Regions from separate parts of the Roseateles albus genome, predicted to be linked through region 2. Evidence: predicted binding sites of a transcription regulator. Region 2 holds the regulator's gene; the other holds the start of a gene.
The links. Region 2 encodes FliA, which starts transcription of late flagellar genes. Its sites were predicted from a motif close to CTAAAGTTTNNNNNNNNNNNGCCGNTA; they were not measured.

Region 1: the regulator FliA is predicted to act here: its motif matches at 2,543-2,569, upstream of PRZ03_RS21510 (chemotaxis protein CheX).

What each region holds. Positions count from the first base shown of each region.
Region 1 covers NZ_JAQQXT010000018.1:13,009-17,359, reverse strand. Annotated here, with positions in the region: gene PRZ03_RS21525 (HAD-IIB family hydrolase) at 1-246, shown strand, start outside; gene PRZ03_RS21520 (DNA glycosylase AlkZ-like family protein) at 243-1,340, opposite strand; gene PRZ03_RS21515 (GGDEF domain-containing response regulator) at 1,363-2,424, opposite strand; gene PRZ03_RS21510 (chemotaxis protein CheX) at 2,657-3,622, shown strand; gene PRZ03_RS21505 (response regulator) at 3,662-4,033, shown strand.
Region 2 covers NZ_JAQQXT010000014.1:75,193-79,543, reverse strand. Annotated here, with positions in the region: gene flhF (flagellar biosynthesis protein FlhF) at 1-1,138, shown strand, start outside; gene PRZ03_RS19580 (MinD/ParA family ATP-binding protein) at 1,171-1,980, shown strand; gene PRZ03_RS19575 (RNA polymerase sigma factor FliA) at 1,999-2,712, shown strand; gene PRZ03_RS19570 (methyl-accepting chemotaxis protein) at 2,804-4,132, shown strand; gene PRZ03_RS19565 (GGDEF domain-containing protein) at 4,167-4,351, opposite strand, start outside.

The sequences.
Region 1 (4,351 bases), on a different contig from region 2:
GCAGCCATTTGGGCCGTCCCGGCTTTATTGGGTGAGGCTTTCGATCCTGAACGCTGGCTCTATATTGGCGACTCAGCCAATGATCAGCTGATGTTCGAGCGCTTGCCGCTCACGGTTGGGGTCGCCAATATCGCACAGTGGGCGCCCCGTTTGCAGCATCTGCCCCTTTACGTAACGCAGGCCGAGCGGGGCGAAGGTTTTGCCGAATTGGCGCAGGCATTGCTTCGGGCCCGAGGCAGTGCTTAAGGCAGACTTGCACCCAAGAACAGAGCCATTTTTTGCTGCTCAATCTCCAAGGCTTGGCGTAGCGCCTTGTCGGGCGGCGGGTGGCTTTCGGCATAGCCGAAGTCGCTGATCAATTGGCCACTCTGGACTGACAGATTCGCCCAGCCCAGTACTTGGCCGCGCCACAACATCGGCAGCGCGTAATAGCCCATCTTGCGTTTGGCGGCGGGGGTGTAGGCTTCAAAACGATAGGCCCAACCCCAAAACAACTCGAAGCGCAAACGGTCCCAAACGACGGGGTCAAACGGCGCCAGCAAGCGCAGTTCGTCATCGAGGCGCCAGCGCTTGGCTGCGGGGTTTTCGCCTTCGGGCCAGTACCATCGGATGCCATCGATTTCGGCGTTAGGTAGGGTCTGCCGTGCGAGGCTCAAAGCGCGTTTGATCTCGGCACCAAGATGCGGGGCGCCATAGCCCAGCAGGCTGCACAGCTGACCCAGGCTGCGCGAGGGCAGGGGCGCGTACTTGGCCAGTACCAGTTGCAGCAAGGCATGGGCCTTGGCTTGTGGGCTGCGCTCGTCTGGGGTGTGAGTCACCGCCGCATAGATGCGCTGACCGGCTTCGCGACGCTGCACCCGCAACATGCCGCGGTAATGCATGTCGTCTAGCAAATGGGTGGTGGCGCTGCTGCTGCCTCCCCAGGCATTGCGGGTGCTGCCCAGGTCGAAATGCGCCTGGATGTCGCGCGGGTGGCTGGGCCCGCGGCTGCTGACAAAGCTTTGCAGGGCTTGGGCATGGCCTTTCGTCTTGCTGTCCCAGGCGCGGCGGGCCACGCGGGGGTGCATCAGCTGCAAATGTTCACGCGGCAGAAACCCGTAGTTGACGAGGCAATCCTCTTCAATCGCGAGCTGGCTATAGCGGCGCTCAAGGTCGCCGGCCCGGTAGTCTTTGACGCGTAAACGCAGGGTCAGGTCCTGTGCACGAGCCGGGGCTCGTATCGGATCGGCCTGCACAAAGCCCAGGCGTTTGATGGCGCCCGGCAAGGTCGTTGGGGTGAACAGGCTGCGAGCGACGGCGTAGCGGCGCAGGTCTTCGAGCGCGATGGGGCGGTTGGTCATTTTGCTAGTGTGCAACACCACACTAAATTGGATCGGGCTCGCGTATGTCTGTGCCCATGTCAACGCCCAAATTGGCCGCCCGGGCGCTGCGCTGCTCATGCGTGTCCATCTGCATCTCGAAACTGAAAAAGCAGTTGCGTCCGCGTGATTTGGCGGTGTAGAGCGCATCATCCGCGCGTCGCAGCAGGCCTTCGACCGTGGTGGATTGGTCGGGGATGCAGGTCGTGATGCCGCCCGACACGCTGACATGGGGCGCCACGGCCGACTTGGGGTGTTGAATCGCCGTCAGCGCCAAGGTGCGCAGCACGGCGCGAGCAAAGGTCATCGCACCGGAGCGCGGTGTGCCAGGCAGGATCAAGGCAAACTCTTCGCCGCCATAACGGGCCGCATAGTCGCGCGGGCGCCGGCAAGTTTCTTGCAAAAGGCGGGCAACGCGCTGTAGGCAAGCATCGCCTTCGACATGCCCGAGGCTGTCATTGAAATCTTTGAAGTAGTCGATGTCACACAGCACCAGCGTCAGCGTCTGCTTGTCGCGCTGGGCGGCGAGGATTTCTTGCTGCAGCCGGGCATCAAAGGCGCGCCGGTTCGGCAGGCCGGTCAGGGCGTCTTCATGGCTGAGCCGGGTCAGTTGTTCGTTGGCAAAGCGAAGCTCGTCAGACAATTCGAGCAGCCGCGTCTGCATGCGGCGCAGGCGCTGCATCGCGCGCAACTTGGCCTGCAGCACGGTGGCCGACACGGGCTTGATCAGATAGTCATCGCCGCCCGACTCGATGCCTTGCCAGAGATCTTGATCCTTGTCGCGGCTGGACAGGAAGATGATGGGTGTCCATCCGCCCGCTTCCACAGCCCGCATTTGGCTGGCGACCCAGTAACCGTCATGCCCGGGCATTTCTACGTCGAGCAAGACCAGGTCAGGCGACTCCGCTTGAAACAAGGTCAAGGCTTGATCGCTCGAGCCGGCCTCCAGCACCTGGTGGCCGGCGGCCTGCAACTGCGCCGAAAGAATGCGCCGCGCTGTCGCCTGGTCATCGACCACCAAGACCCGCAAGGCGGGCAGGGAGGAGGCTTGCAGCAGTTCTGACATGGTGCTTGTTCGGGTTTTGGGCCGGCGGGGCGAATGAAATTATGCGGTTTGCAGCCGCGCCGTCTAGCGGGTTTCCGAGTAGAAGTGGGCAACCGGCAGGGGGGGCGGGCGCATAGTGCTACAGAATTTGGCGGCGCTGCCGATGACGCAGAGGAACGCCGGGCTTTTCAGCCAGGCGTCATCTTGTTTGCTATTCGGCACAGGGCAGGGCGGCCGCGCACTGCGAAAAACCATGATCAACTCCACCCTCCTCGAAGCCAAGGTCTTGCTGCTTGAGCATGACCCGGAGCAATACCAGGTTCTGACCGACTTTTGCCAGGAAATCGGTCTGATTGCACTGCCGCGCTCGGCCAGTGACGCTTTGGCCACGCTGGGCAAGCACAAGGACCTGGGCGGCGTGCTGCTCGCCGATAACCTTCCTTGTGATCAGGGCGACGCCTTGCAGCTGGCCTGTGCTATTCACAAGCTACGCCCCGAGCTGCCGATTTTTCTGCGACGCAGCAGCGAGCGCGAGTTGAGCGCTGCGGAGCAACTGGCCGTGTGCCAGAACTGGAACACCGGCGACACCGACACCTTGCGCGCCGCCATCGACCACGCGATTTTCAGCCTCAGCTACCCGCGCAGCCTGGTGCAAGGCATCGCCGAGCTGACCTGCTCATCGCTGGTGGCGATGTTCCCCAACGCGCAGGTGGTGGCCGAGTCGCCCTATGTGGTTCACGACCGCATCATTCATGGTGAGGTGTCCACGCTGATCCCGATCGAGAGCACCTGGTGCCGCGGCTACATGATGCTGCAAACCGAGGAGAACGCGCTGCGCCAAGGCTTGATTCAGGGCTTCAGCTATGAAGGCGTGGGGGGGGACCTGAACTTCCGCGAACTCAACAATATGTTGGGCGAAACGACGAATCTGATCTGGGGCGCGTTCAAAAATCGCTATATCCCGCCGCAGGAGCTGAGCAAACAGCAAACGCAAGTGCCCATCGTCATCAACCACCAGCACAAATACATCTCCTTCGGCTCGCAAGATCCGCAGCTCTGTTTGCGCTACCAGCTGTCCGACCCGGCGCGTCCGGGGATGCCACCGTTGGTGATCGTGCAGCGGGTGATCTTCAATCTGCATTGGTCGCCGGAGGAATTTGCGGATTTCGAGGCGCATGCGGTGAAGGCCGGGCCGACGGGCGAGTTGGATCTGTTTTGAAATCAAGAGCCCAGGGCGGACGAGCGAGGAATTTCTGAAATGGCGAATGTCTTAGTGGTTGACGATTCGAGCACCATGCGCGAGATCGTCTCCAGTTTTTTGAGCAAGAACGGATTTGAAGTGGCGGTCGCCACCGATGGCCGTGATGGGCTTGTGCAACTGCGCAGCGATCCCGACATCAAGCTGGTGGTCAGTGACTTCAATATGCCGCATATGGACGGGCTGACCATGGCGGAGAAGATCCGCACCGAACTCGGCAATCAAGCGGTACGCATCGTGATGCTGACGACCGAAGACAACCCGCAGATGCGCGCGCGCGGCAAGGCCATTGGCGTCACCGGCTGGATCGTCAAACCCTTTCGCGGCGACGCTGTGCTGGGGCCGTTCAAGAAGTTGTGCGGGATGAGTTGATCGATTTTGAAGGTAAAAAAGGGCCGCTCCGGTTTGCCGGAGCGGCCCTTTCGTTTTGGCGGTTTGTGCCGCAGCCTTGTGGGCTTTGCTCACATCGCGGTGCGATATGAGCAAAGCCCCAAAGCGTCTTGTCCGCCTGAGGCGTCGCCTGGCCTTTTACAGGCCAGCCGCTGCACGCAGCGTAGCCGCTTTGTGGTCTTCGTTCACGTCGCGGTGCGACATGAACTTCGCCCCAAGTCCCAGTACCCGCTGACGCGGGTGCCGTGCTTACAGCCCGGCTGCTGCACGCAGCAACTGGGCCTTGTCCGTCCTTTGGTC
Region 2 (4,351 bases):
CCGCCGTGCCGAGCCGGTAGCACCGCCGCCAGCCCCGGCCCAGCGCCGTGCGCCGCCGGTGTTGCGCGACGAAATCCGTGTGCCGGCGCAGCAACGTGAGTTTGCCGATCTGTCTGGTTTGGGCAATGCAGGCGAGCTGAACGACTTGCCCGGCCGTGGCCGTCGCGATCAACAAGACATGATGAACGAGCTGCGTTCGATGAAGGGCATGATCGAAGAGCGTTTCGGCGCTCTGGCCTTTATGGAAAAATTGCAGCGTCAGCCCATCCAGGCCCGCTTGACGCAGAAGCTGTTGGAAATTGGCTTTTCGCCCGCCTTGGTGCGCAAGCTGGTCGAGGGCTGCCCGGCCGAGTTCAAGGGCGGCCCCGGCGAGGCCGCCGATGAAACGAGCTGGGCCGCCAACGTGCTGTCGCGCAATCTGCAGACCGACGAGCACAGCCCGGCGCTGGAAGAGCAGGGCGGCGTGTTCGCGCTGATCGGCTCCACCGGTGTGGGCAAGACCACAACAACCGCCAAATTGGCCGCTGCATTCGCTACCCGTCATGGCGCAGCGCACCTGGGTCTGATCACGCTGGACGCCTATCGGGTCGGTGCCCATGAGCAGCTGCGCGCCTATGGCCGCATCCTCGGCGTGCCGGTGCATACCGCTCATGACAAGGCCTCGCTGGAAGATCTGCTGGAGCTGCTTTCGAGCAAGAAGATGGTGCTGATCGACACAGCAGGCATGGCTCAGCGCGACAGCCGAACTAATGAGTTACTGGACATGCTGGCACACCGCAGCGTGCGCAAGATCCTGGTCATCAATGCCGCTCAGCAAGGCGAAACGATCGAGGATGTGGTCAGCGCCTGGCGCGCCAGTGATTGCCACGGCGTTGTGCTGTCCAAGATCGACGAGGCCGTCAAGCTGGCCCCGGCGCTGGATACCTTGATCCGCCACAAGCTCAAGGTGCTGGGCGTCACCAACGGCCAGCGCGTGCCGGAAGACTGGCATCGTCTGACAAGCCAGGCCTTGGTGCAACGCGCCTTGCGTGCGGCCGCAGCCGGTGCTTGGCGCATGGACAGCGCCGATGTGAATTTGATCTTTGCCGGGGGGCCCGCGCTTGGCCTCAAGCATCCCGCTGCCATGGGTGCTTTCTAGTCCCCACTTCACAAGAGATACAGGACAACATCATGCGCGACGCTCACCGTACACATTCCCCGCAGGACCAGGCCGACGGCCTGCGCCGGCTTTTCGCCAGTTCAAGGGTGCGCTTCATCCCCGTCGTCAGCAACCCCCATGTGGTCGGTGGTGGCGTGCTGCTCGAAGGCCTGTGCGCGGCCTTTGCCGAGCTCGGCCTGCATACCTTGGTGGTTGACGCTGGCGAGAGCGCGCCTGTCCCGTCGGAGCTGGCCTCGGTCGATCTGAGCGCCTGTGTTGAGCGTCTGTCCAAGGACGTGTCTTACTTGGCGGCTCGCGGCCTGCCGATGCGCTATATCAATGCCAATGGCTCGGCCGCCCAGTTTCTGGAAGTGGTCAGTGATGCGGCACCGTTTGCCGATGTCGTGCTGCTGCACGCCAGCGCCGCCGAATTGGCGCGCGTGGTGGCGCTGCGCGAAGTGCGGCCGGTCTTGTTGGCCGATACAGACAGCATGAGCGTGACGCATGCCTACGCTGGCATGAAATGGTTGGCCAGCCGCGCCGGCCTGATGGTCTACAGCTTGTTACTCGCTTGCTCGCCGCAACTGCGTTTGTCCGATCGCATTGCCCAGCAGATCAGCAGCTGCGCCGATGGTTTCCTCGGCGCCGTGTTGCGCGACTGGGCCTGTATGGATCCGAAGAGCCCGTCGAGTGCCCCGATTTCCGCCGAGATCCGCCATTTGGCGCGTGAGCTTTTGATGGCCGCTCCCCCCGGCGCCGCCTTGGAAGCCTCGGTCAATGCCAGTCCTCTGCGCCCGCCCGTGCGAGCCCAGATGCACCGTGCCGCTGTTGCCACTGTTTGATTGCCGCTGGAGCTGATGATGTATACCGCCAAAGGCCGCCTCGATAATTCCTCCCTGATTCGGCAATACAGCCCTTTGGTGCGCCGCTTGGCGCATCAAATGATTGCCAAGCTGCCCGCCAATATCGAAATTGACGACCTGATCCAGGTCGGCCTGATCGGTTTGACGGATGCGCTGAGCCGCTTCGACATCGGTCAAGGCGTGCAGTTCGAGACCTTCGCGACGCAGCGCATTCGTGGCGCCATGCTGGACGAGTTGCGCGGCGGCGACTGGATGAGCCGCGGCTCGCGGCGCCAACAGCGTGAAATTGAAAGCGCTGTGCGCAAGCTGGAGCAAAAGCTCGGCCGCGCGCCGCTGGAGAGCGAAATCGCCATCGAGATGGGTGTGCCGCTGGAAGAGTACCAAGACCTATTGGGCAAGGTGCGCGGCACCCAGCTGGTCTATTTGGAAGACATGTCTGGCGACGAGGGCGATGAGGACTTCCTCGACCGTCATGTGGCCGACCATGCCAATAACCCCTTACTCAAGCTGCAAGACCACCGCATGCGCGAAGCGCTGGTGGCGGCGATCAAGAACCTGCCCGAGCGCGAGCAATACATGATGAGCATGTATTACGAGCACGATATGAACTTGAAAGAAATCGCGGTCGTGCTGAAGGTCACCGAGTCGCGGGTTTGTCAGTTGCACAGCCAGGCGATCGCTCGTTTGCGCGTTAAGCTGCGGGACTGGTAAAGGTATTTTCAGCGGCCGATGAAGGCCTGGAGCGGGAGAATCAATGTCATTGATGTGGTGGAAGCGCCGATCTGAAACTGCCCAGCCCGCTGTGCATGCAGCATCAGGCGCGTTGGATGCCTCGGCCAAGCTGGAGGCTGAGCCTTTGATGGCCCTGATCCGCAAGGTGGCCCGTTCGGTGTCAAGTGTTGGCAAAGATGCCGCCGAAGTGCGCGGTGTTTTGGAAGATACCCAAAAAGTGGTCGTCGCTCAATGCGAGGCGATGGGCGCCTTGTCCAGCGATTTGGCCCTGGTGCGCGGTGCTCAGCAGGCCATCAGTCATTCGACCGAACAGTCACGCAGCGCGGTCAGCCGAGCGGCCCACGCCTTGGAAGGGGTGGGTAACGAGGTCGGCGGCATTGTGCAGACGCTGCGGCAAGTGTCGGACGCCGCGTCCGAGATCACCAAAATCGCGCTGCAAACCCGTTTGGTGGCTTTCAATGCCTCTGTCGAGGCGGGCCGCGCCGGTGAGGCGGGCAAAGGTTTTGGCGTCGTGGCCGATGCGGTCAAGGCCTTGGCCGGGCAGGTCGAGAACTCATCCAAGTCCATCATGGGCACGGTCGCAAATCTGGATGCCCGCATCGAGCTCTTCAGCCGCGAGTTGCGTAACGATCCCAATCAAACCCAAAAGAGTCTGATCCATCAAGCCTTCGCGGATGTGCAGGCCGACGTGGGTCGGATTGCCGATTCGGCCAGCCAAAGTGCACTGACGATCGATTCCTTGTCCGGCCGTGCGGCCGAGCTGGAGCAGGAGGTTCAGCAGGCGATGATCAGCCTGGATACGGCTTTTGCGTGCAGCGACCGATTCCTGAAAATGTCCGAGCAGTTGATCGAGCAGATTGCCGGCTCTGGTGTCGAGGTCGATGACGCGCCCTATATTCGTGCCGCGCAGGGCGCCGCCTTGGAGATCTCGACGCTGTTAGAACAAGCCTTGAAGACGGGCGCCATCAAGCCTGCGCAATTGTTCGATGACAACTACCGGCCGCTTGCAGGCTCCAATCCTGCCCAGCATGTGACCGGCTTTGTTGATTTGGCCGATCGGCAGTTTCCGGCGGTGCAGGAAAAGCTGCTCAGCCTCAGCGACAAGGTGGTCTATTGCATTGCCGTGGACCGCAATGGTTATGTGGCGACGCACAACAAAAAATACTGCCAGCCGCAACGCGCCGGCGATGTGGTTTGGAACACCGCCAACAGCCGATACCGGCGAATTTTTAATGACCGCACCGGCCTCGCTTCAGCGCGCAATCAGCGGCCATTTCTGCTGCAAACCTATCGCCGCGATATGGGCGGTGGCCGCTTCGTGCTGCTCAAAGAGGTCTCCGCGCCTATCGTGGTCAATGGCAAACACTGGGGCGGGCTGCGGCTGGCGTTTAACTTCTAGCGCTAGCCAAGGCAAGGCAAGACTGGTCCGGCAGTCAAGGCGCTACGCAAGCCCGGTTCTTGCCCGTGTGCTTGGCCTCGTACAAGGCCAGATCGGCCCGGTCGAGGGCGGCCTCTAATGTTTCACCCAGACGGTAATGGGTGACCCCGGCGGAGAAGGTGACAAACACGTCCTTGCCCTCATGCATGAACAAGCTGGCTGACAAGGCGCGCTGCAGGC